Regions from separate parts of the Enterobacter sp. JBIWA008 genome, predicted to be linked through region 3. Evidence: predicted binding sites of a transcription regulator. Region 3 holds the regulator's gene; each other region holds the start of a gene.
What was found. Region 3 encodes Fur, which represses iron uptake genes when iron is present. Its sites were predicted from a motif close to ATAATAATGAGAACNACTATCAA; they were not measured.
Positions count from the first base shown of each region.

Region 1: sodA (superoxide dismutase [Mn]) is a predicted target of Fur. The motif match lies at 3,782-3,804, and genes of this name have one in related genera.
Region 2: KGP24_RS06030 (TonB-dependent siderophore receptor) is a predicted target of Fur. The motif match lies at 3,201-3,223, and genes of this name have one in related genera.
Region 4: efeU (iron uptake transporter permease EfeU) is a predicted target of Fur. The motif match lies at 5,081-5,103, and genes of this name have one in related genera.

Region 1 covers NZ_CP074149.1:4,711,523-4,719,001, reverse strand. Annotated here, with positions in the region: gene rhaB (rhamnulokinase) at 1-494, opposite strand, end outside; gene rhaS (HTH-type transcriptional activator RhaS) at 796-1,632, shown strand; gene rhaR (HTH-type transcriptional activator RhaR) at 1,706-2,554, shown strand; gene rhaT (L-rhamnose/proton symporter RhaT) at 2,555-3,589, opposite strand; gene sodA (superoxide dismutase [Mn]) at 3,878-4,498, shown strand; gene yiiM (6-hydroxyaminopurine reductase) at 4,506-5,243, shown strand; gene cpxA (envelope stress sensor histidine kinase CpxA) at 5,297-6,670, opposite strand; gene cpxR (envelope stress response regulator transcription factor CpxR) at 6,667-7,365, opposite strand.
Region 2 covers NZ_CP074149.1:1,229,335-1,236,813, reverse strand. Annotated here, with positions in the region: gene pheP (phenylalanine transporter) at 1-848, opposite strand, end outside; gene KGP24_RS06030 (TonB-dependent siderophore receptor) at 952-3,135, opposite strand; gene KGP24_RS06025 (hypothetical protein) at 3,295-3,759, opposite strand; gene KGP24_RS06020 (winged helix-turn-helix domain-containing protein) at 3,746-4,540, opposite strand; gene KGP24_RS06015 (winged helix-turn-helix domain-containing protein) at 5,085-5,525, shown strand; gene KGP24_RS24740 (methyl-accepting chemotaxis protein) at 5,918-7,479, shown strand, end outside.
Region 3 covers NZ_CP074149.1:1,371,225-1,378,703, forward strand. Annotated here, with positions in the region: gene glnS (glutamine--tRNA ligase) at 1-212, shown strand, start outside; gene chiP (chitoporin) at 661-2,076, shown strand; gene chiQ (ChiQ/YbfN family lipoprotein) at 2,124-2,453, shown strand; gene fur (ferric iron uptake transcriptional regulator) at 2,562-3,008, opposite strand; gene fldA (flavodoxin FldA) at 3,299-3,829, opposite strand; gene ybfE (LexA regulated protein) at 3,985-4,272, opposite strand; gene ybfF (esterase) at 4,401-5,174, opposite strand; gene seqA (replication initiation negative regulator SeqA) at 5,358-5,906, shown strand; gene pgm (phosphoglucomutase (alpha-D-glucose-1,6-bisphosphate-dependent)) at 5,931-7,479, shown strand, end outside.
Region 4 covers NZ_CP074149.1:1,772,932-1,780,410, reverse strand. Annotated here, with positions in the region: tRNA gene KGP24_RS08565 (tRNA-Ser) at 31-118, shown strand; RNA gene KGP24_RS08560 (RtT sRNA) at 164-299, shown strand; gene phoH (phosphate starvation-inducible protein PhoH) at 446-1,234, opposite strand; gene efeB (iron uptake transporter deferrochelatase/peroxidase subunit) at 1,735-3,018, opposite strand; gene efeO (iron uptake system protein EfeO) at 3,024-4,151, opposite strand; gene efeU (iron uptake transporter permease EfeU) at 4,192-5,025, opposite strand; gene KGP24_RS08535 (nucleoside transporter C-terminal domain-containing protein) at 5,277-6,461, shown strand; gene KGP24_RS08530 (DUF3574 domain-containing protein) at 6,535-6,954, opposite strand; gene putP (sodium/proline symporter PutP) at 7,072-7,479, opposite strand, start outside.

The DNA.
Region 1 (7,479 bases), 1.5 Mb from region 3:
CTCAGGTAGTCCGGGATCAGCAGAGCATGGGCCACGTCTGCGACCAGCTCCGGCTGTTGCTCGACCAAAGCACGCAGCTGATAAAGCGTGTTAAACGGCAGAAACTGAATGCCGCTGCGCCCGTAGATGTTGTCCTTGCCAAGCTGGGCGATAGCGTGCGCCATCAGGCCGTCGGTGCGGCTGTCGCGATAAGAAACCGGCAAGCCGACGCGCTCGCCATGGCTATCAAGCAGAACGTAGTCCACGCCCCAGGTATCAATGCCGATGCTGTCGATGCGAATGCCATCGTCGCAAACGTTGTTCAGTCCGATACGGATCTCCGCCTCCAGGGCATCGATATCCCAGGCCTCAAAACCGTCCTGCTTTTGCAGAAAGTTGGCGAAACGGTGCATTTCGCGAAGCGAAAGCGTGTGCTGCTCACGGTCCCAGCTCGCGAGCATTACGCGGCCGCTGGATGCGCCTAAATCGACAGCCACACAATGGCGAAAAGTCATGGTCGGGTCCTTTCTTAAGTCATTAGCGGTGAGTGTAAAAAAGGGAAGAAAAAGTCACCTTCTCACCACTGACAGGCCAAATCTCGCGCTGGCAAGAAAGCAAAGGTGAATGTGAGGGAGTTCACAGTTTCCAGCAGCGGCGGGGTTCTCAGACAGTGTGACGCTGACCGCATTTCCCGATCTTTCCCCCTGTTTCTTGAAAAATGGACAGCTTTTGCGAGGTTTACTGCCAAAAATTGAAGGTGAGTGTGGGAGGCCTTAATTACTATTTTGAGAACATTTTTCATTGGTGGAGGCCGTTATGACCATATTGCACAGCGTGGATTTTTTTCCTTCAGGAGGTTTGCCTGTCGCGATTGAGCCGCGGCTTCCTCAGGCCGCGTTTCCGGAGCATCATCATGATTTTCATGAGATTGTGATTGTTGAGCGCGGGACGGGGATTCATGTCTTCAATGGCCAGCCCTATACCATCAGCGGCGGTACGGTGTGCTTCGTGCGTGACCACGATCGGCACCTGTATGAACATACCGACAACCTGTATCTGACTAATGTGCTCTACCGTTCCCCGGACGCGTTCCAGTTTCTTTCGGGGCTGAATCAGCTGTTGCCCCAGGAGCAGGACGGACACTATCCGTCGCACTGGCGGGTGAATCAGTCCATCCTGCAGCAGGTGCGTCAGCTGGTGAGCCAGATGGAGAAGAGCGAGGAGGGGCAGGAGACGCACGCCATTGCCTCGCGCGAACTGCTGTTTATGCAGCTTCTGGTGCTGCTGCGCCGCAGCAGTCTGGTTGAAGGGCTGGAAGATAATAACGCGCGCCTGAACCATCTGATGGCCTGGCTGGAAGATCATTTCGCTGAGGACGTCTGCTGGGAAACGCTTGCGGATGATTTTTCACTGTCGCTGCGCACCCTGCATCGCCAGCTTAAGCAGCACACCGGGCTGACGCCGCAGCGCTACCTTAACCGTCTGCGCCTGATCAAAGCGCGTCATCTTTTACGTCATACCGACGAAAGCGTTACAGATATTGCCTACTGCTGCGGTTTTGGCGACAGCAATCACTTTTCAACGCTGTTTCGCCGGGAATTTAGCTGGTCGCCGCGCGATATTCGTCAAGGGAAAGACGCGATGCTTCAGTAACGCGAGGGCAGTCACCGTTTTATTTCCGCAAAAAAGCTAATAGTGTCAGGTTATTCGGCGTAGAGGTCGTGATGTGGCTGCTCAGTTAATTCTTCGCAAAGATGATTTTTATGCCTCCGCGAGTCAGGCCGTCACGGTGGCCGATCGCTACCCGCAAGACGTCTTTGCCGAACATACCCACGAGTTTTGCGAGCTGGTGCTGGTGTGGCGCGGTAACGGCCTTCACATCCTCAACGACCGTCCCTACCGCATTACGCGCGGCGATCTGTTCTACATTCGCGCGGAGGATAAACACTCCTACGCCTCGGTTAACGACCTGGTGCTGCAGAACGTTATTTACTGTCCGGAAAGGCTCAGGCTTAACGTGGACTGGGCCGCGAGCATTCCGGGCTTTCTTGATGCTAAGGGTTCTCCGCACTGGCGCTTAAGCAGTAACGGCATGGCTCAGGTGCGGCAGGTTATTTCTCAACTGGAGCAGGAGAGCCAGAAGAACGACCCCGTATCTAATCAGCTGGCGGAGTTGCTTTTCGCCCAACTGGTGATGACGTTGAAGCGCCACCGTTACGCCACTGATAACCCCTCCGCCACGACGCAGGAAGCGCTGCTGGATAAGCTCATCACCCGGCTTGCGGGCAGCCTGAATAAAAACTTTGTTCTGGAGAAATTCTGCGAGCAGGAACAGTGCAGCGAGCGCGCGTTGCGCCAGCAGTTCCGCACCCTGACCGGGATGACGGTGAACCACTATCTGCGCCAGCTGCGCATCTGCCATGCACAATATCTTCTCCAGCATACGGAGTGGATGGTCAGTGATGTGGCGATGTGCTGCGGCTTTGAGGACAGTAACTACTTTTCAGTGGTGTTTAACCGCGAGGTGGGGATGACGCCGGTACAGTGGCGTCATCGCAGTCGAAAAGGGTCGTAATCAGTTTGCCATCCCGAGGCCGACTATATTGGCAGCGATAATAATTACCACGCAGCCGAGGCTCAGTACGCCAACCGGACGACGTCCGGCGTTTTTCCACTCTTTCAGCACCAGCCCAACCAGCCCGCCGCAAAGTACGTAGAAACTCATGTGCAGCATCCAACTTATGTAGTCGTATTGCGCCGGAATGCTGGCGTGGCCCCAGGCGTAGAAGAAGAACTGCAAATACCACATCAGGCCGCCGAGAGCGGAGAGCAGAACGTTGGTGATGATAAGCGATTTTGCCAGCGAGAAGTCGGTTTTTACCGACAGGTTTTTGACTTTTGCCAGACGAATGAAGCAGAAACCGAGGTTAACCATCGCGCCGCCACCCATAATCACGACATAGCTTGGCAGCGCAACGTACAGCGGGTCGACGCCCAGCGCGGCAGCCGCTTCGTGCATCGGTTTGGCGGCGTTCATGGCGAAAGACATGCCGGCCGAGAAAATGCCGCACATCACCGCCAGCAGCAGGCCTTTCTTCAGGTTAAAATCTTCGGCTCTAATGCCCATCTTGCGCTCTTTTAACTGCCCCGCGCGAGTCACAATTCCTACACCAATGACCGCTACCAGCACGCCCAGGAGCGTCATCCGCCCACCCTGTGTATTAATAAGCACGTCAAAGTTGCCGTTGAGAATTGGCGTCATCAGGGTACCGACGATCAGCGTGATGCCAATTGCGATACCAATGCCCATCGACATGCCGAGATAGCGCATGGTGAGGCCATAGTTGATGTTGCCGACGCCCCACATCGCGCCGAACAGGAACACCGGCAGCAGGGTGGTGGCGCTGAAGGAGGAGAAGTAGCCCCAGAAATCGGGCAGCAGCATGGCGCTAATGGTCCAGGGCAAAATCAGCCAGGACACGATCCCGCCAACGGACCACATGGTCTCCCATGACCAGCCCCTCACTTTTTTGAACGGAGCATAGAAACAGGCTGCACTGGCGGCGCCTATCAAATGCCAGAAGATACCCATCGTAATCGCATGATTCATTTTTACACCCTCATCGTTTTTATCGTCAGTGGCTTCCCACCGACTTGAGGAGTGTAAAAATTAGGCGGTTTGGGAACCTTCAGAAGGTTGCCGCACATGTGTTCTGGATGGCAATCAGCACGTTAACCGCGTGAGCAGACGCACATTTCCGCTATTAATCGAAAAACGAATAACCTTATAAAAACTACGGCATTGATAATCATTTTCAATATCATTTAATTAACTATAATGAACCAACTGCTTACGCGGCATTAACAGCTGTGCCGCCCGACAATAATGGAGAGGATTATGAGTTATACACTGCCATCCCTGCCGTATGCCTATGACGCACTGGAACCGCATTTCGACAAGCAGACGATGGAAATCCATCACACTAAACACCACCAGACCTATGTGAACAACGCGAACGCCGCGCTGGAAAGCCTGCCAGAGTTCGCTAACCTGTCTGCTGAAGAGCTGATCACCAAGCTGGACCAGCTGCCAGCGGACAAGAAAACCGTTCTGCGTAACAACGCTGGCGGCCACGCTAACCACAGCCTGTTCTGGAAAGGCCTGAAGACCGGTACCACCCTGCAGGGCGACCTGAAAGCGGCTATCGAGCGCGACTTCGGCTCTGTTGACAACTTCAAAGCGGAATTCGAAAAAGCCGCTGCAACCCGTTTCGGCTCTGGCTGGGCGTGGCTGGTTCTGAAAGGCGACAAGCTGGCGGTAGTGTCTACTGCTAACCAGGACTCCCCGCTGATGGGTGAAGCAATTTCTGGCGCATCCGGCTTCCCAATTCTGGGCCTGGACGTGTGGGAACACGCTTACTACCTGAAGTTCCAGAACCGTCGCCCGGACTACATCAAAGCCTTCTGGGACGTCGTGAACTGGGACGAAGCAGCAGCGCGTTTCGCCGCTAAAAAATAAGGTTGCATTGACGCCTGTGAGAAGCGAGTCTAATGACTCGCTTTTTTTGTATCTGCAGAAAGGAGCAGCGATGCATTATCCGGTGAACGTGTTTACAGGCAAGGTAAGGGATTACGACGGCAGCCGCCCGAGCGCCATCGCCAAAATTCAGGTCGACGGTGAACTGACGTTAACCGACCTTGGGCTTGCGGGCGACGAGCAGGCCGAAAAGAAAATCCACGGCGGGCCGGAACGCGCGCTGTGCCACTATCCGCGCGAGCACTATGAGCACTGGAAGGCAGAGTTCCCCGAGCAGGCGGATCTCTTCGTTGCCCCCGCGTTTGGCGAGAATCTTTCCACCGAAGGGCTCACCGAAAAGAATGTGTTTATTGGTGATATCTACCGCTGGGGCGATGCCCTGATTCAGGTGACGCAGCCACGCTCGCCGTGCTTCAAGCTTAACTACCACTTCGGTATTCAGGATATGTCTGCCCAGCTGCAAAAAGCGGGTAAAACCGGCTGGCTGTATCGCGTGGTCCTGGCTGGGCAGGTTTCTGCGGATGCCCCGCTTGAGCTGGCGTCGCGCCTGAGCGATGTATCTGTTTATGAGGCCTGCGCTATTGCATGGCATATACCGTTTGACGACGAACAGTATCACCGCCTGCTGTCGGCTGCGGGGCTATCGACCAGCTGGACGAGAACGATGCAGAAGCGGCGTTTAAGCAGCAAGATCGAGGATAATTCGCGGAGATTGTGGGGGAAGTAGTTCTCCGTAAAAAGTAGGCCGGGTAAGGCGAAGCCGCCACCCGGCACTAACCGCTACGAACGCTTATACAACGGTAGCCACAGCGTTAACCGTAGTCCACCCAGCGGGCTGTCGTCGGCTTTCACCCAGCCACGGTGCTGCTGCATGGCGGTTTCAACAATCGCCAGACCCAGTCCAGTACCACCCGATTCCCGGTCGCGCGCCTCATCGGTACGATAGAACGGACGGAAAATCTGCTCGCGGTCTTCCGGGCTGACGCCTGGGCCGTCGTCATCGACAATGACGGTGATCCCGTCTTTATCCACCGAGAAGGCCACCTCAATCTTCGTGTGCGAGTAGCGCAGGGCGTTACGCACGATGTTCTCCAGCGCGCTTTCGAGCGTGTTAGGGTTACCGTACAGCGGCCACGGGCCCGGCGGGAAGTTGACGGTGAATGATTTACCCATCTGTTCCGCTTCGAACGCCGCGTTGTCCAGCACCTCGTGCCACAGGTGATTGGCTTTCACCGTTTCGCTGACCAGCGCGTTTTTCTGCTGATTACGCGACATGACCAGCAGGTCGTTGATCATGCTGTCCAGGCGGTGAGCTTCCGTTTCAATACGCTCCAGCTCTTTGCTCTCACCGCTGCGGCGGCGCAGCAGCGCGGTGCCAAGCTGCAAGCGCGTAAGCGGGGTACGCAGCTCGTGCGAGATATCCGACAGCAGACGTTGCTGTGCGGTCATCATGCGATCGAGAGCGCTCACCATCTGGTTAAAACTGGTCCCGGCGGCAAGGAACTCCTGCGGTCCGGCTTCCAGTTCAGGGTGTTGTCGCAGGTTACCCTGCGCCACCTCATCGGCGGCATTCTTCAGCTTACGTGCCGGTTTTGCCAGGCTCCACGCCAGCCATAACAGCAGCGGCGAGCTGACCAGCATGGTAACAATCAGCAGCAGGAGAGGGCGGTCAAACAGCAGGTTGATAAAATCAGACTGGGAGTTGCTCGCCGGACGGATCAGGTAGAGCTGATAATTATCCTCTCCGTCTCTGACGGAGAAAGGCCCCACCATCTCTACGCGGCCGTATTTCTTCTTCTGGGGATGATCGGCGTTATCCGCCTGGCCAATGAAGTTGCGGATAATCTGCATTTCATTGCGATCGGCCCCAATGACGCGGCCTTCGCTGGTCACCAGCAACAGGCGTTGTCCGGGCGGCGCCCACTTGTCGATAGCGCGAAACAGCCTGCGCCACCACATCAAATCGTTTGGCGGATCGTTTGCCAGCTCGGCTTCAACATGTTGCTCGATCATCACGCCCTGACGTTGCTCGCTGTCGAGAAGCTCCGTCATCTGGCGTGAGTCGAGTTTTGGCAACATCAAAACGAGCATTAAAACCAGTGCCAGCGTCAGCCAGAAGATGGCGAAGATGCGGGCGGTTAAGCTTCCTATCATGAAGCGGAAACCATCAGATAACCGCGACCACGCAGGGTTTTAAACCATGGGTGACCGTCTTTACGCTCAGGCAGCTTACGGCGCAGGTTAGAAATGTGCATGTCGATGGCGCGGTCAAACGGTGTCAGACGTTTGCCCAGCACTTCCTGACTTAAATGCTCACGCGATACCACCTGGCCGAGGTGCTGCGCCAGCAGATACAGCAGGGTGAACTCCGTGCCGGTCAGTTCCAGCGTCTGGCCATCAAAGCTCGCTTCCTGACGGCCCGGGTTCAGGCTCAGGGAGTCGACTTCCAGGGTGGGTGAGCTGTTGTCGGTATTTTGCTGCTGTTCGCTCCAGTGGGAACGACGCAGGATAGCGCGAATACGGGCAACCAGTTCACGGTCGTTAAACGGCTTCGGTAAATAGTCATCCGCGCCCAGCTCAAGGCCGAGTACGCGGTCAAGTTCGCTGCCGCGTGCGGTCAGCATAATAACGGGAGTCTGGTGCGTCTGGCGAAGCTCTTTCAACGTATCAATGCCGTTTTTCTTCGGCATCATCACGTCGAGCAAAAGTAAATCGATGCTGTCGTCAAGGAGACTCAGCGCCTGCTCGCCATCATGGGCAACCAGGACGTTGAAACCTTCCATGTCGAGCAACTCCTTTAAAAGGGATGTGAGCTCTCGGTCATCATCAACTAACAGGATTTTATTCATTGTTTAAATACCTCCGAGGCAGAAATTACGACATCAAGGCTGTCTAATCCATGACTTTACGTTGTTTTACACCCCCTGACGCATGTTTGCAGCCTGAATCGTAGACTGTCTCTC
Region 2 (7,479 bases), 140 kb from region 3:
GGGCTGCTGTCGGACTTCACTTCCACCCACGGGTAAAGCGCCAGCAGCACCACCAGCGAGCCGATGTAGAACAGCAAAATACGGTACACGACCTGGTTGACCGCTTTAGGAATGCTTTTATGCGGGTCGCGCGCTTCCGCGGCGGTAATGCCGATCAGCTCGAGTCCACCGAAGGAGAACATGATCACTGCCAGGGAGAGAATCAGCCCTTTCCAGCCGGTGGCGAGGAAGCCGCCGTGCTGCCACAGGTTGTCGATCGTGGCGCGCTCGCCGCCGTGACCGGAGAACAGCAGCCACAGGCCAAAGCCGATCATTCCGATAATCGCCAGCACCTTGATCAGCGCAAACCAGAACTCGGTTTCGCCATACAGGCGCACGTTGACGAGGTTAACGGCGTTAATAATGATGAAGAAGGCCGCCGCCCAGATCCACGTCGGGACGTCCGGCAGCCAGTACTGCATGTAAATGCCCGCGGCGGTCAGCTCCGCCATCCCCACCAGCACGAACATCACCCAGTAGTTCCAGCCGGACAGGAAGCCTGCAAACGGGCCCCAGTATTTATAAGCAAAGTGCGCGAAGGAGCCTGAAACCGGCTCTTCAACGACCATCTCGCCAAGCTGGCGCATTATCAGGAAGGCAATAATCCCGGCGATACCGTAACCCAGCAGCACCGCCGGACCAGCCATCTGAATAGCGGGGCCAATGCCGAGAAACAGCCCGGTACCGATCGCGCCGCCAAGGGCAATTAACTGAATATGTCGATTTTGCAAACCACGTTGCAGCGTCGGATTCTGATCCGACGAGGCTTCAGCGCTACCTTGGCCTGAAGCGGATGACGCGTCTTTCACGTCCTACCCCTGTCTCTTTTTTAGAAGGGGCACGTTTTAACACTTCATGCTGGAGGTAGCAAGGGATTGGGGCATCCCTGCCCCGGATAACGAGATGGAACGCTTAAAACGCGTAGCCAACAGAGACCTTATAGGTGCGCGGTTCGCCCTGCGTAATATAAGTACCGGAGTCGTCCACGCTGGCCCAGTAGTTTTCATTGGTCACGTTGTCGATGCCCGCACGAACCGTCATCTGGTTTTGATTGTGATTCACCGCGAAGCGATAACGCATCCCCAGATCCAGCGTGGTGTAGCTGTCCAGCTTTTTGGTGTTTGCCAGGTCAGCGTACTGCGCGCCGGAGTGGTTCACGCGGGCGGTGGCGGTCAGGCCATTAATCGGCTTGATGTCGTACTCTGCGCCCAGCACGGCGTAAAAGTTCGGAATACCGATCGCATCGTTACCCTGATTCACGCCATTTTTGGTTTTGGTCAGCTCGGCCTGCAGCCAGGTGGCGCTGGCGTTCAGACGCATCCCCAGCATTGGCTCACCGAAAACGTTCAGCTCCACGCCACGGTTACGCTGTTCAGCGTCAAGCCCGTAGTGGCCGCTGTCGTCGAGGATCGCCGACGGCATTTTGATTTCGAACAGCGCAAGCGATCCGCCCACGCGGCCAAAATCCGCCTTCACGCCCACTTCGTTCTGCTTAGAGTGAACGATACCGGTGCTCTGGCCGTAGTTGGTGGCGGTGTTAGGCGCGGTTTTGCCCGGCTGCAGCGCTTCAGTGTGGTTAGCATAGAGGGAGATCGCCTCCCACGGCTTGTAGACCACGCCGTAGGTTGGCATCCAGCGGCTGCCGTCGAAACCGTCCGCCGCGTTTTCCGCACCGGTGACTTTGTTATACCCGCGAATGACCACTTTCTGGTGGCGCGCGCCCGCAGTAAACAGCAGTTTATCGTCAAGCACGCCCAGGGTATCGCTCAGCAGCCAGCCCTGTGTACGGGTGCGCCCGCTGGTCAGCGGATCGCTGTACTTCCCGCCAGAGCCGTTGAAGTTGGTGCTATCCGGCATATCGACGCCGGTATTGTGATAGATGTTGGTGGTCGGGTTATCCTTCGCCGCCGACATTTTCCACGCGATTTTTTCGTTTTTGGTCATCGCCGAATAGCCGACGTTGATCTTGTGCGAGACGAATCCCGTATTGAAGTTGCCGCGAACGCCCGCCATGCCGCTGACGGAATCGCTTATGCGGTTGGTATCAAGGCGGCTGACCGTTGCCTTGCCGCTTTTATCCACCAGCTTCGGCGCGCTGTAGATGCCTTCCTCATGCGCGTGCTGCGCGCCCAGACCGGTATAGGCGGTCCAGCCGTCGGTAATGTCGTACTCGCTGCGCCACATCCCAAATTCGTTTTCGATGTTGCTGTAGGCCCACTTCTGCGAGAAGTTGCGATCGTTTTTCGGCGGCTCGGGCACGAAATCCACCGCGGAAATATTGACGCTGGTCGGGCTGCCGTGGAAAGTTTTCTTCTGATAGCCCAGATCCAGCGAGGTGCGGAAGCGGTCGCCGGTGTAATCCAGGCCGGTGGAGAGCAGCGTGGTGCGGCGGCGATCGTTCGGTATGCCGGTTTCCCCTTCGCGATGGACCAGGTTCACCCGCGCGCCAAACTGGTCATTGTCGCCGTAGCGACGGCCCGCATCCAGCGTGGTGCCAATCTGGGAATCCGAGGTATAGTCCACGCCGACTTTGGCCTGCGGGAGTTCGCCCGCGTGTTTTGGCTCAAGGTTAATCATCCCGCCCACGCCGGAGCTTGCCGCGCCGTTCATCAGCGAGTTGGCCCCTTTGAAGATCTCGATGCGCTCGACCATCTGGGTATCCACCACCTGGCGCGGCAGCACGCCGGACAGACCGCCAAAGGTCATGTCGTCGCCGTCAAACTTCAGGCCACGGATACGGTAGGTCTCCGCGCTGTTGCCGTACCCCTGAACAAACTGTACGCCCGCGTCGTTCGCGACGACATCGGCAATGGTTTTCGCCTGCTGATCTTCCACCAGCTTCGAGGTGTAGCTGATGATGTTGAACGGCACGTCCATGGCGTTCTGCTGGCCCAGCATCCCCATGCGCCCGCCGTTCGCCACCTGCCCGTCAAGGAAGGCCGGTACCAGCTGGTCGCCACCGGGTTTGAAATCGCCGGCTGGTGCAGACTGGACAACGAGGGTGTCCTCTTTTTGATCGTCCGCCGCGAAGGAGGAATGTGTCGCCGCGCCAACGGCGAGCGCCAGCAGCGTCCTGTGTATTTTGGTGTTGTTCATCGTTAACTCATTTAAACGTGCGCGCAAAAATGACCCTTTGTCGGGCCTTAGAATGTTTGGCTTCAATGTAAATGAGAACTATACGCATTATCTTTGCATAATCAAGCGTAAACATCCGTAAGATCTTGTACAAAGAACGCATAACAAAAGGGCTTCAGCTCATCCTTTAGCGCAGTAGAACGCGGGAGAATTTCCGAAGGAGAAGAGATAACCTGAGGTATTTACCGGAAGGATTTCCACACTAATACCACGATCGCGATAATGGAAAAAATCAGGAATATGTCGGCGAAAGAGTTCGTCTTTTTTCGGCAGTTCGTTAGTCTCACTGGAGACCATAATCACTCTACCCTCTTCACGCCAGTAGTTGAAGGTTATCTTATTGCTGAAGATGACCGTCTGCTGGCCCGACTGACTGTATTCTCCGGAGGAATCATAGGTGCCATTGCCATTATTAAATGTAAACGTCATAAGGGAATCCACCTGGGAATCATCTTCAACAATGATTAAACGGCTCTCGCAGGTAAAGTGATTCTGCTGATAATGAATGTACCAGGCGTAAAATAATGGCGCGGCAATCATCAGTATGATGATCAATCCGATCGCACTCCGACTAGTCGTTTTCATTATATTGGTTCCTGTACATGATTGAATCACAGTCAGCGCCAGCAATATCGGGCAACTTATCGCATACGATCACCGAAGTACCATTTGGAAAACGATTGATCGTCATATAGGCTACCCCGCCAGCATTGCAATGAATGGGATAACGTTTTATCAAGGTGGTATAAATACGCTGGCTTTTTATATCGTCATGCCACGAAGAGTAAACGTCGCAACCTGCAATATTACCTATCGGTTGATATGCCTTAAATCCAGAATCCTGTACATGAAGCTGTTGAAATAGAACCGTACAAGAGAGGATAAATAAGACCGCTGCGGCCACCCCATATGCAATTTTTTTCGAGAAAAGATTGAACCTGCTATCTGTAACGGATGGTGACGGAACATCTGGTTTAGAGGGTAAACTCTCCGGGGTTGCGACGGCCATCGAGATAAAATTATCGACCGTCCCCGTTTGTATTTGTGCAACGAGCTTAAACCCTGCTTTTGGTACCGTTTGCACAACATTCTCTGCCAGCCCCGCCATCTTGAGCGCTTTACGAATGGAGGCAATAGTCTGGTATAACGCATTGGTCGAGACTATCGCGCCCTGTTTTTCCCATACCGCCGAAAAAAGATAACGTTGCGACAGCACTTCGCCGTTGTGTTCAAGCAGTTGAAGCAGGCATTCACTAACCGGACCGTGAAGGATAACAGCACGCTCGGGGTAGCCCGAAAGCGAACAGAGACGACGCCGATCGGGTTCAAAAAACACTAAACCATTTATCAAAAAAACAGGCTTCATGAAGCATCAACCATTAAGGCAAAGGGTAATAGTACATTCATCATTGCTATGTTTACGCGTCCGTATCCGCTTTCTGATTCAGAAATTAAGGCTTTAAAATCAATCAACTTCACCCTTCCGAAGACGACGCCTTGTATCGTAGCGCCATGATTAAGGCTCACTTCAATCAGTATAAATCATTTAACTTCACTCCACTCTATCGCTGACGCGCCGTAACGTGTTGAAGACCATTGCCAGACTAAGAAGGAGACAAATTCTAAGACTTTTCTAAAATAAGCATTTTATCTTGAGTCATCAGGTAGACATTAATTTTCAGAACAAGTGCACTGAGAATGTATTTACAGTAGTTTTTTAGTCTGAAAAAACGACTTACATCGACAAAAACTTCACGCCGAGGGATGGCAGATCCTGTTTCTTATAGCGCGTAGGGATGTGTATTGGAAAGCATTCATAGCAGCCATATAATCCACCACATGAAGAGTATGGATTATCTCAGGCTTATATGTAGGAGTGCATGTTAGTTTCTCAATTGTGGGCAAATGATATGGGCTATCGTCTATATGGATTTATGATTGGCGAAGAAATTCATTTTGATATTTCTAATCGCAGACTATACCGACTCACAGGCAGTCATACAGATAAAAGCATTGCATTCGCATCAATTTACTTAAATGAAACGATGCTTAGACTTTTTCTTTTTTTATTGATGAATGGCAGAACAAGACCAGTCTCAAAAGAAGAGTTATTTGAAGAAATTTGGGAGGCACATAATCTGAGCCCTTCCACACAGCGATTATGGCAGGTTTTACATAATCTAACGAACAAGCTTAATGTCTTGGGTTTACCCGAGGATTTTATTCGTAATATTAAAGGGCGTGGTTACATCATTAATTACCCGGATGTAATCCCCGTTTATTACAGAATGAGCGAACTCCCGGCTCATTCCGTTAAAAAAGAGGAGACGACAGATAGCCTGAGTAAGTGATGTCAACTCAGGTTTTTTTGCCCTGAGCACACATGTGTGAGGGGCTTTTTTTTATTATCCCTCTTCACTATCAATTCTTTCGTTAATGATGTATTAGCACTGTTGTTTGGTTTATACCAACACTGGAGTTACATATGAATATAATCAACCATTTTGCCAATTTAAAAGTCCGTAAGAAGTTGTTTTTTGGTTTTTCCCTCGTATTGCTCGTGACGATTGTTATTCTGATGTCAGGTTTACTGGGTTTTAGCAACATTCAGGATAAAGTCAAAAAAAACGGCTATACCGCCGATCTATTTAACTCACTTTCGCAGGTCCGTTTAGGGCGGACGAATTTCCAATATACACTTGATCAGAAGTACCTGGAGCAGACCAACTCAGGCATGCAACGCATGCAGAGCATTGTCGCCAGTATGGATAAGTTGCCCTGGTCTCCGGAAGGGAAAAAAGCGCTGGATGATACAGCAAATGCAGTGAATAGCTATGTTGCTACCCTGCTGCCTTTCACAAAATCCCTTTCAGAAAAAAGAATCAGTGAAAAAAAACTCAGCACACAGAGTTTATGCGATAACTCCGTGCTGGCTTCAACGCTAAGCCGTAATAGTACGCTGGACGCTCAGCACACCCTTGTGGCTGCACAGATTGCTTTTATCATGAGCGACATTGACTCTCAGGTAACGCTTTATAAACAGCATCCTACAGATGAGTTAATGAAAGGGATCCGCGATCGCCTGGATGTAGCGAAATCAGATACCGAACAACTGTTACCGGTTGCTACCACGGAACAAAAGGTTTGGTTGCAGTCCGGTCTTGAAAGCATGGAAAGCATCGCGGCTGAGTTGCTGAATTACCAAAAAGTCTGGGATCAACAGTCGACGCTCTCGGAGACCTTAACCGGAAAGGCCTTAACACTAACGCACGCCATACAGACGTTATTTGCTCTGCAGCAGAAAAAAGTGGCCGATACGGTGAATAGCGTTCAGCTAGAGATGGGCATTGTTGCCGCAATCGGTCTTGCGCTTGGCATCTTGCTGGCAATGGGCATCACCCTGTCCATCACCCGTCCGCTTAATGAAACGCTGCGCGTCGCGGAGCAAATCGCCAGTGGCGATCTCACCAGCACCGTGACCAGCACACGTCGTGATGAGCCTGGACTGTTAATGCAGGCCGTCGCTACCATGAATGCAAACCTGAAAAACATCATTAATGATGTACGTAATGGAGTAGATAGCGTCGCGCGTTCGTCTTCTGAAATTGCCGCGGGCAATATGGATTTGTCGTCGCGGACCGAGCAGCAGTCAGCCGCCGTCGTTGAAACCGCCGCCAGCATGGAAGAGTTAACCTCTACCGTCGCGCTCAACGCTGAAAATGCCAACCACGCGCGACGTCTGGCAGATGAAGCCGCGCAAAATGCGACGGAAGGAAGCCAGCTCTCATTGAGGGTGATAGATACGATGAAAAACGTGCGCAGCAGTTCGCACCGCATTTCTGAGATCACCACCGTAATTAACAGTATCGCCTTCCAGACCAATATTTTAGCGCTGAATGCCGCCGTTGAAGCCGCCCGGGCAGGCGATCAGGGTAAAGGCTTCGCTGTTGTAGCCGCCGAAGTGCGAACGCTTGCCCAGCGCAGCGCGCAGTCTGCAAAAGAGATTGAAAACCTGATCAACGAATCGGTCGTGCATGTGGATACCGGCTTTAGCCTGGTTGAAAGCGCGGGTGATGCAATGTCGAAAATTGAGACATCCGTGGCGCAGGTACGCGACATCATGAACGAAATTGCCGCTGCCACTGATGAACAAAGCCGCGGAATTTCACAAATTGCCCAGGCCATGGCTGAAATGGACACCACTACTCAGCAGAACGCCGCCCTGGTGGAAGAGTCTTCTGCTGCGGCCATTTCGCTGGAGGAGCAGGCTGTTCAGCTTGAAAAAGTGGTGTCGATTTTCCGTGT
Region 3 (7,479 bases):
CTGAAGATTTCCTGGCGACCATCAACCCGGAATCTCTGGTGATCAAACAGGGTTATGCGGAGCCTTCTCTGAAAGCTGCTGAAGCGGGCAAAGCGTTCCAGTTTGAACGTGAAGGTTATTTCTGCCAGGACAGTCGTTACAGCACGGCGGAAAAACCGGTATTTAACCGTACCGTAGGTCTGCGTGATACCTGGACGAAGATCGGCGAATAATATTGCTGCTCTGGTCAATGAGAAACAAACGCCGCACTATGCGGCGTTTTTTTTTATTTAACGATCAGGGTATTAAGCCAGAGCCTAAAGAGGCGTCGTGAAAATATCAGGTCAATGAGGTGCTACTTATTTTTTTAAAAAAAGTTTGTGTCATTACGAAAATCAAAAAGGTTATAAAAAAGAAAAGAGAATCCACATCTAACCACTGAAATACTTGGCAATTCCCCGTCATTACTCGTCTCACTGCAAATGTTACAAATCACTACCAATTATGTGCACTTCGTCATAATCCTGACTTTTGTCCGCTAAAAAGCATTGATAATTCGCGTCGCGAAAAATAACCTAAAGACGGTAGTTAATTCGAGGGTATTTAAAACTATCCCTGACCATTTGGTCTTTTTTATTTACGCCGTTTCAGGCGTTTTAATTCGTCAAAGAGGAATAATCTATGCGTACGTTCAGTGGCAAACGTAGTGCGCTGGCGCTGGCTATCGCCGGTGTGACAGCAATGTCGGGCCTGGTGGTGACACCAGAGGCGAAAGCGGCGGGCTTCATCGACGATTCGACCCTCACGGGCGGTATTTATTACTGGCAGCGTGAGCGTGACCGTAAAGACGTCACTGAAGACAAATATAAAACCAACCTTTCACACTCCACCTGGAACGCCAACCTGGACTTCCAGTCAGGCTATGCAGCCGATATGTTCGGTCTGGATATTGCTGCGTTCACCGCGATTGAAATGGCGGAAAACGGCGACAGCGGCCACCCGAATGAAATCGCCTTCTCCTCCAGCAACAAAGCGTATAAAGAAGACTGGTCCGGGGATAAGAGCGGTATCAGCCTTTACAAAGCCGCTGCGAAATTTAAATACGGCCCGGTATGGGCGCGCGGTGGTTACATTCAGCCAACTGGCCAGACCCTGTTAGCACCGCACTGGAGCTTTATGCCGGGTACCTACCAGGGCGCGGAAGCTGGGGCTAACTTTGACTACGGCGATGCGGGCGCGCTGAGCTTCTCCTATATGTGGACCAACGAGTACAAAGCACCGTGGCACATTGAGATGGACAAGTTCTACCAGGGCGATCGTAAAACGAAAGTGGATTATCTCCACTCTTTAGGTTTGAAATACGACTTTAAAAATGACCTTGTCCTGGAAGCAGCGTTTGGCCAGGCTGAAGGCTATATGGATCAGTACTTTGCTAAAGCATCGTATAAATTTGATATCGCTGGCAGCCCACTCTCTACCAGCTATCAGTTCTATGGCGCACGTGACAAAGCCGATGCGCAAAATAACTTAAGGACTAATGATGAGGTCGCGCTGGCCAACGATTTGTATGACGGCACGGCCTGGCTGCAGGCTTTAACCTTTGGCTACAAAATAGGCCAGGTGGATCTTCGTCTGGAAGGTACCTGGGTTAAAGCAGACGGTAATCAGGGTTTCTTCCTGCAGCGCATGACGCCAACCTATGCTTCATCAAACGGACGTTTAGATATTTGGTGGGATAACCGTTCTGACTTCAACGCCAATGGTGAAAAGGCGGTATTCTTCGGCGCGATGTACGACCTCAAAAACTGGAACCTTGCAGGATGGTCCGTTGGGGCTTCCTACGCTTACGGTTGGGATGCAAAACCAAGCAGTGCACCGATCTACGATCAGAGCCAGCGTCTGAAAGAATCTGCTTACAGCCTGGATGCTGCATATGTGCTGCAGGATGGCCGAGCGAAGGGCACGATGTTCAAGCTGCACTTCACTCAGTATGACAACCATTCCGATCTGCCAAGCTATGGCGGTGGCTACAACAACATCTTCCAGGATGAGCGTGACGTGAAATTCATGGTTATCGCACCATTCACTATCTTCTGATGAACGCGCTGGCGGGTTAACTTCCGCCGGCATGGAGACTGCACATGATGAAAAAAATCGTAATCGTCGCGTTGCTGGCATCAGGGCTGGTGGCGTGTGCTCAGACTCAGGCGCCGAAAGAGGACACCCGTCTGAAGGAGGCGTATAGCGCCTGTATTAATACTGCGGAAGGATCGCCGGAGAAAATTGAAGCCTGTCAGAGCGTGCTGAACGTGCTGAAGAAAGAGAAAGCGCACGAGCAGTTCGCGACGCAGGAGAACATCCGCGTGATGGATTACCAGGCCTGCATTCAGGCGCGTAAAACCGGTAACGATCAGGAAGTGGCGAAGCGTTGCGACCAGATCTGGAAAGAAATTAGAAGCAATAACAGTAAGTAACCCGCTGTTATCATGCCCGGTGGCGCTACGCTTACCGGGCTTTTTTTTGCCTGAAAACAGGCAAAAAAAAGCCAACCTCGCGGCTGGCTCAGAGTATGAAAGCTTGAGTTACTTAGCATCGTGCGCGTGGTCGTCTTCGCGGCAATCGCCTTCAGCGCAGTGACCGTAAAGGTACAGGCTGTGGTTCGTCAGGCGGATGCCATGACGCGCGGCGATTTCACGCTGGCGTGATTCGATTGAATCATCGCTAAATTCAATGACCTTGCCACAGTCGAGGCAGATCAGGTGATCGTGGTGGTGCTGCTGGGTCAGTTCGAAAACGGATTTACCGCCTTCGAAATTATGACGGGTAACAATGCCCGCGTCATCAAACTGGTTCAGCACGCGATAGACGGTAGCCAGCCCAATCTCTTCACCCATGTCGATAAGACGTTTATAAAGGTCTTCCGCACTGACATGGTGATTGTCTGGACCCTGAAGCACTTCAAGGATTTTTAACCGAGGAAGCGTAACTTTCAGGCCAGCCTTCTTTAATGCGGTATTGTTGTCAGTCATGCGGAATCTGTCCTGTTGCTAAACGATTCACTTCTGTAGGAAGTGACAGAAAATGCACCTGGGATAATGCGTCTCATTATAGAACTGCCATGGCTAAATGAAAACTGCAAGTCTCAGGCAAAATATGCTTATAAAAATGGGGTATCACCAACAAACTTGCTCAATGGAAAACCACATTTTATCAGGGAGACATTGTACAGGTCTGGGCGAAAAAGTTAAAAGATTGTAGCGATTAATTTAATCGGTTTGACCTGGGGCATGGGCGCAACCGCAGTTGCGCCGCGATAAAATCAGGCGTTCAGAATATCGTCCAGGTGCAGTTCTTCACGGATCTGCTTGACCCATTTCTCAACGCGCTCGGCGGTCAGCTCTGGCTGACGGTCTTCGTCGATGGCCAGACCTACGAAATGATCGTCATCGGCCAGGCCTTTAGACGCTTCGAAGTGGTAACCGGCGGTCGGCCAGTGGCCTACGATAACCGCGCCATTCGGCTCAATGATATCGCGGATGGTACCCAGCGCGTCACAGAAGTACTCGGCGTAGTCTTCCTGATCGCCACAGCCAAAGAGGGCGACCAGCTTACCGTTGAAGTCCACTTCTTCTAGCGTCGGGAAGAAATCATCCCAGTCGCACTGGGCTTCACCGTAGTACCAGGTTGGGATACCCAGCAGCAGAATGTCATAGCCTTCCAGATCTTCTTTGCTGCTCTTGGCGATGTCATGCACATCAGCAACGTCTTTACCGAGCTGTTTTTGAATGTTTTTTGCGATATTTTCGGTATTGCCGGTATCACTGCCAAAGAAAATGCCGATGATTGCCATGAGTAAAATAACCTCTTGAAACTTAATAGTATGGTGGCGCAATTCGGCCACGGATAAGGGCAATAATAGCAGAACTGGCAACCCTGCGGAAACAGCTATCGCGCAGGACTGCACTCTGTGCTACATGAAAAGGGCGATAAAGGGGATTTTCAGACTTATGCCTGGCTGCGCAACGTCTCAAGCTGGACGAGCAACATCTCTTCAATGAGCTCGCTGCGGCTGATATTTCGCGCGTCAGCCAGCTCGTTCAGCGCATCGACGGCGTCGGCGTTAAGCTTCAGTTCGACACGCTTAAGCCCACGATTTTTATCGCGTTTAAGCTGGTTGCGTTTATTGATACGCAGCTGTTCATCGCGCGAAAGCGGATTCGTCTTGGGTCGTCCCGGGCGACGCTCATTCGCGAACAGATCTAGTGTCGTACGGTCCGTTTGTTCTTTGGCCATGATTCTGAGACTTCGGGGGAAACACGCCGCCCTGCTAATGCCCGGGCGATAAGCGCGCCATCATACATCACCAAAAACGGCACGCCAACGACTGGAAGCCCACTGCCTTCCAGTCGCTTTCTTTTTAATCAATTTGCAGTATCAGCGAGATAGCGGCGAATGGCGCGCAGTACAGCATCCGGTTTTTCCGCATGCACCCAGTGCCCGGCACCGGCAATCACGTGGGCGCGAGCCTGCGGGAATTGGGCCAGCAGCGTGTCGCGGTACGCGTCGGTAACGTAAGGAGAGTTTCCGCCGCGAATAAAGAGGGTAGGGTGTGGCCAGGCGGGGACGGTTTCCCAGCCCACGATGTTCTTGTACTGGTCCCAGAGCGCCGGCACGTTAAAACGCCATTGCCCATCAACAAACGACTTCAGCAGGAACTGGACGACGCCTTCTTCATTAAGATGCTCGCGCATGACGGCAGCCGCCTGCTGGCGGGTCGCGACACCCGCTTCGGTGACCGCGTTGATGGCGGCAAAAATTTCGTCGTGACGGCGCACGTCGTAATCCACGGGCGCAACATCAATCACCACCAGGCCGCTAATACGCTCCGGGGCCAGTGCCGTCAGGGCCATCACCGCTTTGCCACCCATTGAATGCCCGATCAGAGTTACCTTCTGCAGGCTATGTGCATCCAGCGTATCCAGCAGATCCTGCGCCATCGCCGCGTAGGTCATCTCGTCGGAACGCCCGGAAAGACCGTGATTGCGCATATCGACCTGTAAAATATCGTGGTCGGTAACCAGATCGCGCGCCAGCACGCCCAGGTTATCCAGGCTACCAAAAAGCCCGTGAACCAGTACGATGGGAGAATTATTGTTCGGCGATTGTGCAGTTTGCGCTCGGGTATTCAATTTCATGGCAAAGTTCTTTTTTTACGTATGTCAGGTTAGGGTATCATGTTGACCATTCTGCCGCCCGGCTGCAAGGTTCCAGTTTAATCTGACTTTTGCTGCCAACCTGGTTTGACGCTATCCGCTGTTGGGATTTGACCTTATAATCCCAATGACTTGTATTCAGATAAGATATCGCACTGGATTAAGATGAAAACAATCGAAGTTGATGACGAACTCTATCAGTATATTGCCAGCCACACGCGGCATATCGGGGAGAGCGCGTCCGACATTTTACGGCGCATGCTTAAAATTTCCGCCGCTTCACAGCCTGCTACCCCAGTCACCAAAGATGTCGTGTCTCAGCCGAGCGTTGTTGCGCAAGCAAAACCTGCCGTGACGCCGGCAAAAGATAAAGTGCGCGCGATGCGCGAGCTGCTGCTCTCCGATGAATATGCGGAGCAGAAAAAGGCGGTTAACCGCTTTATGCTGGTGCTGTCTACACTTTACTCACTGGATAATAAAGCGTTTGCTGAAGCGACCGAGTCGCTTCACGGTCGTACTCGCGTCTATTTCGCGGGCGACGAGCAGACGCTGCTGCAAAATGGCAATCAAACCAAACCCAAACATGTTCCTGGCACCCCGTACTGGGTGATCACCAATACCAATACGGGCCGCAAGTGCAGCATGATTGAACACATCATGCAGTCCATGCAGTTCCCGGCGGAATTGATTGAAAAGGTTTGCGGTACAATTTAACCCTTGCATCAGAAGGACCCGGTAATGGCAAATCACAGCCGTGCAGGCCAACCTGCACAACAAAGCGATTTGATTAACGTCGCTCAGCTGACCGCGCAGTATTACGTGCTGAAACCGGTCGTGGGCAACGCAGAACACGCAGTGAAGTTTGGTACATCTGGTCACCGCGGCAGCGCGGCGCGCCACAGCTTTAACGAACCGCACATTCTGGCCATTGCTCAGGCCATTGCGGAAGAGCGCGCTAAAAACGGCGTTACCGGTCCGTGCTACGTGGGGAAAGATACCCATGCCCTGTCTGAACCGGCGTTCATCTCTGTTGTGGAAGTGCTGGCGGCAAACGGCGTTGATGTGATTGTTCAGGAGAACAACGGCTTCACCCCAACGCCTGCGGTCTCTAACGCCATCCTGGTGCACAACAAAAAAGGTGGTGCGCTGGCGGACGGTATCGTTATCACGCCATCCCACAACCCGCCGGAAGACGGTGGTATCAAATACAACCCGCCTAACGGTGGCCCGGCCGACACTAACGTCACCAAAGTGGTGGAAGATCGTGCGAACGCGCTGCTGGCTGACGGTCTGAAAGGCGTGAAGCGTATTTCTCTGGATGCTGCCATGGCATCCGGTCACGTGAAAGAGCAGGATCTGGTTCAGCCGTTCGTGGAAGGGCTGGCGGATATCGTCGATATGGCGGCCATTCAGAAAGCCGGCTTGAAGCTGGGCGTGGATCCGCTGGGCGGCTCCGGTATCGAATACTGGAAACGTATCGCCGAGCACTACAAGCTGGATCTGACCATCGTGAACGATCACGTCGATCAGACCTTCCGCTTTATGCACCTGGACAAAGACGGCGCGATCCGTATGGACTGCTCCTCCGAGTGCGCGATGGCGGGCCTGCTGGCGCTGCGTGATAAATTCGATCTGGCGTTTGCTAACGACCCGGATTATGACCGTCACGGTATCGTCACTCCTGCCGGGCTGATGAACCCGAACCACTATCTGGCCGTCGCGATTAACTACCTGTTCCAGCACCGCCCGCAGTGGGGCAAAGAGGTGGCCGTCGGTAAAACGCTGGTTTCCTCCGCGATGATCGACCGCGTGGTCGAGGCGCTGGGCCGCAAGCTGGTGGAAGTGCCGGTGGGCTTCAAATGGTTCGTTGACGGTCTGCACGACGGCAGCTTCGGTTTTGGTGGTGAAGAGAGCGCGGGGGCCTCTTTCCTGCGCTTCGACGGCACGCCATGGTCAACCGATAAAGACGGCATCATCATGTGCCTGCTGGCGGCGGAAATCACCGCGGTCACCGGTAAAAACCCGCAGGAACATTACAACGACCTGGCGGCACGCTTTGGTGCGCCAAGCTATAACCGTATTCAGGCTAGCGCGACGTCAGCACAGAAAGCGGCCCTGTCCAAACTCTCTCCGGAGATGGTCAGCGCAAGCACCCTGGCGGGCGATCCGATCACTGCCCGTCTGACGGCGGCACCGGGCAACGGCGCATCCATTGGTGGTCTGAAAGTGATGACCGAGAACGGCTGGTTCGCCGCGCGTCCGTCCGGTACGGAAGATGCGTACAAAA
Region 4 (7,479 bases), 400 kb from region 3:
CCCCCAAGCGGTCAGGCAGCAAAACAATATGGTGAGGTGTCCGAGTGGCTGAAGGAGCACGCCTGGAAAGTGTGTATACGGCAACGTATCGGGGGTTCGAATCCCCCCCTCACCGCCATATTCAAGATGAGAGCTCGTACGAAAGTACGGGCTTTTTTCTTTTATATTCTCCGAAAAGGGGGGATGAGAATCCCCGACCGGGGTTCGACAACTGGCGGCAGCCAGTTGGACAGACCGAGAGCGCAGCGAACGGGCTGCCCGAAGGGCGAGCGAAGCGAGTCAATCCCCCCTCACCGCCATATTCAAGATGAGAGCTCGTACGAAAGTACGGGCTTTTTTCTTTTGGATCGCCACCAGGGGATTCGAACCTTGAAACTCCCTGCGCACTCTAAGCCTGCACAAAAAACAAAGCCCGGTTTCCCGGGCCTTGAACACAACAGCAAATTCAATAATACGCTTGCAGCGTGCGCTGGCAGAGCGCGGAGCGTACGCAGTCCTCTTTGGTGAACCGTACCACCCCAATCATCTCATCTTCCTCAAAACGTGACATAGCGTCGCTCAGCCCGGATTTCACGCCGGATGGCAGGTCACACTGGGTAATATCGCCGTTAACGATAACCGTCACGTTCTCCCCGAGGCGCGTTAAAAACATCTTCATTTGCGCAGCGGTCACGTTCTGAGCCTCGTCAAGAATGACGACCGCATTTTCAAATGTACGTCCGCGCATATAGGCGAACGGCGCGATTTCCACCTTGCCAATCTCTGGTCGCAGGCAATACTGCATAAAGGATGCACCCAGTCGCTTCACCAGCACGTCATAGACGGGCCTGAAGTAGGGGGCAAACTTCTCCGAAATATCACCGGGCAAGAAGCCGAGATCTTCATCAGCCTGCAGTACCGGACGGGTAACAATGATTCTTTCCACGTCCTTATGGATCAGCGCTTCCGCCGCTTTGGCTGCACTGATCCAGGTTTTCCCGCATCCGGCTTCACCGGTTGCAAAGATGAGCTGTTTACTCTCGATAGCATTCAGGTAGTGCGCCTGAGCCTCATTGCGCGCCACAATTGGAGAATTATCACGGCTGTCTCGGGCCATGCCAATTGCTTCTACGCCACTCATCTGCACAAGCGAGGTGACCGATTCTTCTTCACGCTGTTTATGGCTACGTGAATCCCGTCTCAGCACACGTTTTGCTTCACGACGAGCTTTGATCACTGCTTTTTGTCTTCCCATGGATAGCACCTTGAGTTGTTGGTATTCATCACACGCGCCAGCTTCGGCACGATTATGCGCACGAACATCAGAGGGTTGGCTTCCTTGTAAGCCATTGCTTGCTTTATCGGATAACGATACGGAACAGCTACGCGCACCGTTCTGCACGTCGGTCGAATGAGATTCTTGAGGGAGGGGGGAGAATTTAGTGGTGAGGAAATCGCTGCCGGAGTCTGAGCCTCCGCGCCGGGTGCTGCGGTTGTTATCTTTACCTTGTCCAGTACAGGACGCAACCATTCGCGATCTCCATAGTGATTCAGCATCACTGCCGGGAACTACCGCTGTCTTATCTTAAGTACATCAGGAATTATCATAAATGCAACATTTATTTTACCTGACTGCAACCTTTAAGACTGTCCCTACAGGTGAAATCAGTCTCATATAGAAATATTACAGAAATATAACAGGAGGATAGTCATATGAAAAAATAATGTCCCCGCGAACTGTTGCGGGGACAATTATCAGGCTTCAATAAGACCTTGAGCGAGATACGCGTTCCGATCGCGCACGCCCGGCAGGGCAAAGAAATAGCCGCCGCCGATGGGCTTAATGTACTCTTCCAGCGCTTCGCCGTTGAGCCGCTTCTGCACGGTCAGGAAGCCTTTTTCCAGATCGTGCTGATAGCAGACGAACAGCAGCCCCATATCGAGCTGGCCGGCGTTGGTCACGCCCAGCGAATAGCTGTAGCCCCGACGCATCATCAGGCTCGACTGCGTCTCTTTGGTGCGCGGATTGGCCAGACGGATGTGGCTGTCCAGCGCGATGGTATCGCCATTGGGATCGCTGGCGTAGTCGGGCACGTCATGCTCGTTCTTCATGCCGAGCGGCGCGCCGCTTTGCTTATCGCGACCAAAGATGGTCTGCTGCTCTTTGAGCGGCGTGCGGTCCCAGAACTCCACGTGGAACTGAATGATCCGCACCGCCTGATAGCTTCCGCCTACCGCCCATGCCGGTTCACCCCGATCGGCAGTGACCCACACCACCTCTTTCATCAGTGCAGCATCGCTGCTGTCAGGGTTGGCGGTACCGTCCTTAAAGCCCAGCAGGTTCACAGGGGTCTCTTTCCCTTTGCTGCGGGCGGCGTGGTCCGAGATAAACCCTTCCCGCTTCCAGCGCACGCTCAGCAGATCCGGCGTGTGCTTGATGATATCGCGCAGGGCGTGGATCACCGTGTCCTGGGTATTGGCACAAATCTGCAGGAGCAGGTCGCCATGACAGAGCGCCGCGTCCAGGGAGTCATTCGGGAAACGCGTCATTTTCTGCAGCGCTTTCGGCTTCTGTTTTGCCAGCCCATAGCGCGCGTCAAAAAGCGACTCACCGAGCGAAACGGTAATGGTCAGGTTATCCGGGGCGATAAACGGCCCCAGAATGCCGGAGTCCATTGGCGGCAGACGCGGGTTCAGCGTATCGGGCGCCGGTCCACCGGCGGTAAGAAACGCGATGCGCGTCGTCAGCAGGCGGAACAGGCGCTCCAGATCGGCTTTATCGCTGGCCAGCGAATCAAAGGCCACCAGCATCATGGATGCCTGCTGCGGCGTCAGGATGCCCGACTGATGTTCGCCATAAAACGGCTGCTTCTCCATGCGGGCATTGGGTGACAGCGTGCCGGGCGCGCTTTGCTGTTTCGCCGCATGCGCTTCCGGACAGCCACCGGCCAGAGCAAGCGCGCCACCCAGCGCCCCTACCCCTTTTAACAATCGACGACGTGAAGGCTCAACCACATCGTTCTCGCTATGCTTATTCATCGTGCTTAGTCCAGACCCAGTACGCCACGCAGCAGGGAGAGATCTTCCGCCAGGGCGGTAATCGGGCCTTTCAGCGCGTTGCGGTCGGCATCGGTCAGCTTGTCGTAGGTCTCAAACCCGTCTTTGGTACGGTACTTCGCCAGAATGGTGTCGACTTTTTTGAAGTTGGCATCCACCTTGGCCAGCAGCTCGCCGTTCTCTTTCTGCAGCTGAGGACGCAGCAGGTTAACAATTTTCTGCGCGCCGTCGACGTTAGCCTGGAAGTCCCACAGATCGGTATGGCTGTAGCGGTCCTCTTCACCGCTGATTTTGCTGGCGGCCACTTCTTCAATCAGACCGGCCGCGCCGCCGACCACTTTTGACGGCGGGAAGGCCAGCTCGCTGATGCGCTTTTGCAGCTCCAGCACGTCGCCGTTCAGCTGCTCAGCGTATTTCTCCATCCCTTTGGTGGAGTTGTCGCCAAACAGGGCTTTCTCCAGGCGGTGGAAACCGGTGAATTTCGGATCGGCGGCCTTCTGCTCGAAATCGTCTTCGCGTGCATCAATGCTGCCATCAAGGTCAGAGAACAGCTCGGCAATCGGCTCGATGCGCTCGTAGTGCTGACGGGTTGGCGCATAGAGGGATTTCGCTTTTTCGATGTCACCGGCCTTCACCGCATCGGTAAAGGCTTTGGTTGCCGTCGCCAGGTCCGCCGTCTCTTTCGTGACATAGGCTTTATACGCGGTAATGGCGTCACCCAGGCTCAGCACCGCAGCGCCTTTCGCCGCATCGGCCGTTGCTTCACCTTTGACGATCAGCTTCCCTTTAGGGTTGGTCAGCAGGCCGCAGGTCATCTCATACTCGCCCGGCTGCAGGTTGGCGGTCATCTTCTGGCTGAAGCCAGGGGCGATGTTTTCGCGCTCTTCCACCACCAGAACGCCTTTCAGGATCTCCCATTCCAGCGCTTTCTGACTGTGGTTCTGAATAATGAACTGGGTTTTGCCGCTGTTCACCGTGAGGGTCATCGGCTCACACTGCTTATCGTTGACGGTCACTTTGACCTGAGGAACATCCGCGCCCCAGGCGGAGAATGCGGAAGCGAACAGCGCGGCAATGCCTGCGCATAACGCACTACGACGGAACTGAATTGCCATGACTCTTCCCTATAAAAGTATGTTGTAACTCAAACAAAAATTATGGCGTAACGCGCGACGCCTGCGAGCCGGTACGTGGCGGCATAGCGAACAGCACCAGCGCCGGAACCAGATAAATAAAGTACATCGCCACTTCGCTGACGCTCGGCGTTTCCTGATAGCCGAAGATACCTTCAAGCAGGGTGCCGGTCAGAGAATGGGTGGAGAGCACGTTGCTGAGGTCGAACGCCACGTCCTGGAAGTGGTTCCACAGTCCCGCCTCGTGGAAGGCGCGTATCGCCCCTGCCGCCAGCCCTGCCGCCACCAGCAGAATAAACAGGCTGGTCCACTTGAAGAAGGCGCCCAGGTTCAGGCGAATACCGCCCCAGAAGAGCAGGAAACCGAGCACCACGGCCGTGGCGAGACCCAGCACGGCTCCCAGCGGCGGCCAGATACCCACATCCTGCTGAAACGCCGCCAGCAGGAAGAAAACAGACTCCAGGCCTTCACGCGCGACGGCGAAAAAGACCATCATAATGAGCGCCCAGCCGTGGTTATTGCCCTTTTGCAGCGCGTTATCCACCGCCTGCTCCAGCTGCACCTTCACGTTGCGGGAGACTTTACGCATCCAGAACACCATCCAGGTGAGGATCACCACCGCAATCACGGCGACGATACCCTCAAACAGCTCCTGCTCTTTCTGCGGGAACTCCCCGGTGGTTTCGTTGATAAGGATACCGAGGCCCAGACAGAGTGCCGCGGCAAGGAATACCCCGATCCACATGACGCCAATCCAGCGCCCGCGCTGGGTACGCTTCAGATAACTGGCGATGAGGCTCACGATGAGGGCAGCTTCGAGCCCTTCACGTAACATAATGAGAAATGGAACAAACATGCCGACACCTTAAATGTTTATCGCGGTCAACTGATGCAAAGAAAGGTAAATTCTTGTGATAGTGATTATCATTACGGTGAAAAGAAACACAAGCGAAATGTGTGGTGTTTTGATGACGAGTTGTAAACGCAAAGCCTGTTAATAGTTGCCGACGTTACCGTTAAGTTTATAAGTTATAATAAAAATGCCCATTTACGGTTAACCAGCCCTGTGGCTAAATATCCGCCTCAAACACCTGGTGAAAATTAATTATGTTTAAAATCGTCCATTTCCTGCTGGCGCTGGTGATTATTCTTGCGCTCGCCTGGCTGGTGAGTTTCGACCGCCGAAAAATTCGCATTCGTTATGTTTTACAGCTGATTGTTATTGAAATTGCGCTGGCGTTCTTTTTCCTGCACGCCGAAAGCGGGTTATTCCTGATTAAATATGTTTCCGGCTTCTTTGAGTCACTGCTGAAATTTGCCTCGGAAGGGACGAATTTCGTCTTTGGCGGAATGGGGGAAAAAGGGCTGGCGTTCATTTTCCTCGGCGTGCTTTGCCCGATTATTTTTATTTCCGCACTGATTGGTATTCTTCAGCATTGGCGGATCCTGCCGATTTTTATTCGGGTCATCGGCACGCTGCTGTCAAAACTGAACGGCATGGGCAAGCTGGAATCCTTTAACGCGGTGAGTTCGCTGATCCTCGGCCAGTCGGAAAACTTCATTGCCTACAAAGGCGTGCTGGGCGATCTCTCCTCTCGTCGTCTCTTCACCATGGCGGCCACGGCCATGTCGACGGTCTCCCTGTCGATTGTCGGCGCCTATATGACCATGCTCGACGCCAAATTTGTCGTCGCGGCGCTGATTCTGAACATGTTCAGCACCTTTATTATTCTCTCGGTCATCAACCCGGCGCGCCCGGAAGCGGAGCCGGATATCAGGCTGGAAAAACTGCATGAATCCCAGAGCTTCTTCGAAATGCTCGGCGAGTATATTCTGGCCGGTTTTAAGGTGGCGATGATTATTCTGGCGATGCTGATTGGCTTTATCGCGCTTATTAGCGCCGTTAACGCCCTCTTCTCCAGCGTATTTGGCATGAGCTTCCAGCAGATCCTGGGCTATGTATTTTATCCGCTGGCGTGGCTGGTGGGTATTCCGCTGAGCGATGCCTTAAACGCGGGCAGTATTATGGCGACCAAGCTGGTGGCGAATGAATTTGTGGCGATGATTGAGCTGCAAAAAATCGCCCATCAGATGTCCCCGCGCGGGCTGGGCATTTTATCCGTCTTCCTGGTGTCCTTCGCGAACTTCGCGTCCATCGGCATTGTGGCCGGGGCGATTAAGGGCCTTAACGAGCAGCAGGGGAACGTGGTGTCGCGGTTTGGTCTGCGTCTGGTGTACGGCGCGACGCTGGTGAGCCTGCTGTCGGCGAGCTTTGCGGGGCTGGTGTTGTAAGTGTTTTTGCCGGGTGGCGCTTCGCTTATCCGGCCTACAAAACAACAACGGCGGGGTTATCCCGCCGTTTTTATTAGAACTGCACGCACACCGGCTGGTCGACGCGCATCACCGACTCCTGCGCGAAGCGAGATTTATAAATCCCGCGCAACGCTTCAATGTTCTTCTCGCTCTGCGCATCTTTACCGTGGATCAGCATCAGCGCTTTGCTGGGTTCACGCGCCACTTTCCCGTCGTTCCCCAGCCACTGGCCGCGCGCGTCAAACACCGTTAAGCCATCGCGAAAACGCGGCGTCACGTCCTGATCAACAAACTGCTGCCATTCGCTGCTGGCGATCTGCGCCCCGGCAGGACGATTTAAGCCGAAATAGAGCGTGGTTTGCTGCATCTGGTTATCCGCCTTGCAGGTCTCTACCGCCGCGTGCTGCGATGGCACGGTGCAGCCAGCGAGCATCAATAGTGCCGCCGCCATTAACCCTGTTTTGATTGTCATGCTTCGCTATCCTCATTTTTATAAGCACATGGATATCACAGGAAAATACGGATTTTGGCAAGAAAAAAGCCGGGTAGCGCATGCGCTTACCCGGCCTGGATTGTACAGCGAGAAAAATTATTCTGGCTGCAGCTTAGACGGCGGTGCGGAATGGTAATGCGCGTCTGCTTCAGCAAAGCGTTTCTGCATGGAGGCAGACGGGGCTTTACCCAGCAGGCTGAACACCACGATGCCGATGCTGCCGAAGATAAAGCCAGGAATGATTTCGTACAGGCCCAGCCACGCGAACTGTTTCCAGACGATAACGGTCAGCGCACCGATAATCATTCCCGCCAGCGCGCCGTTACGGGTCATACGTGACCACATGACGGAGAACAGAACTACCGGACCAAATGCCGCGCCAAAGCCCGCCCACGCGTAGCTCACAAGGCCCAGCACGCGGTTTTCCGGGTTAGCCGCCAGCGCGATGGCAATCAGCGCCACCAGCAGCACCATAAAGCGCCCTACCCACACCAGCTCTTTCTG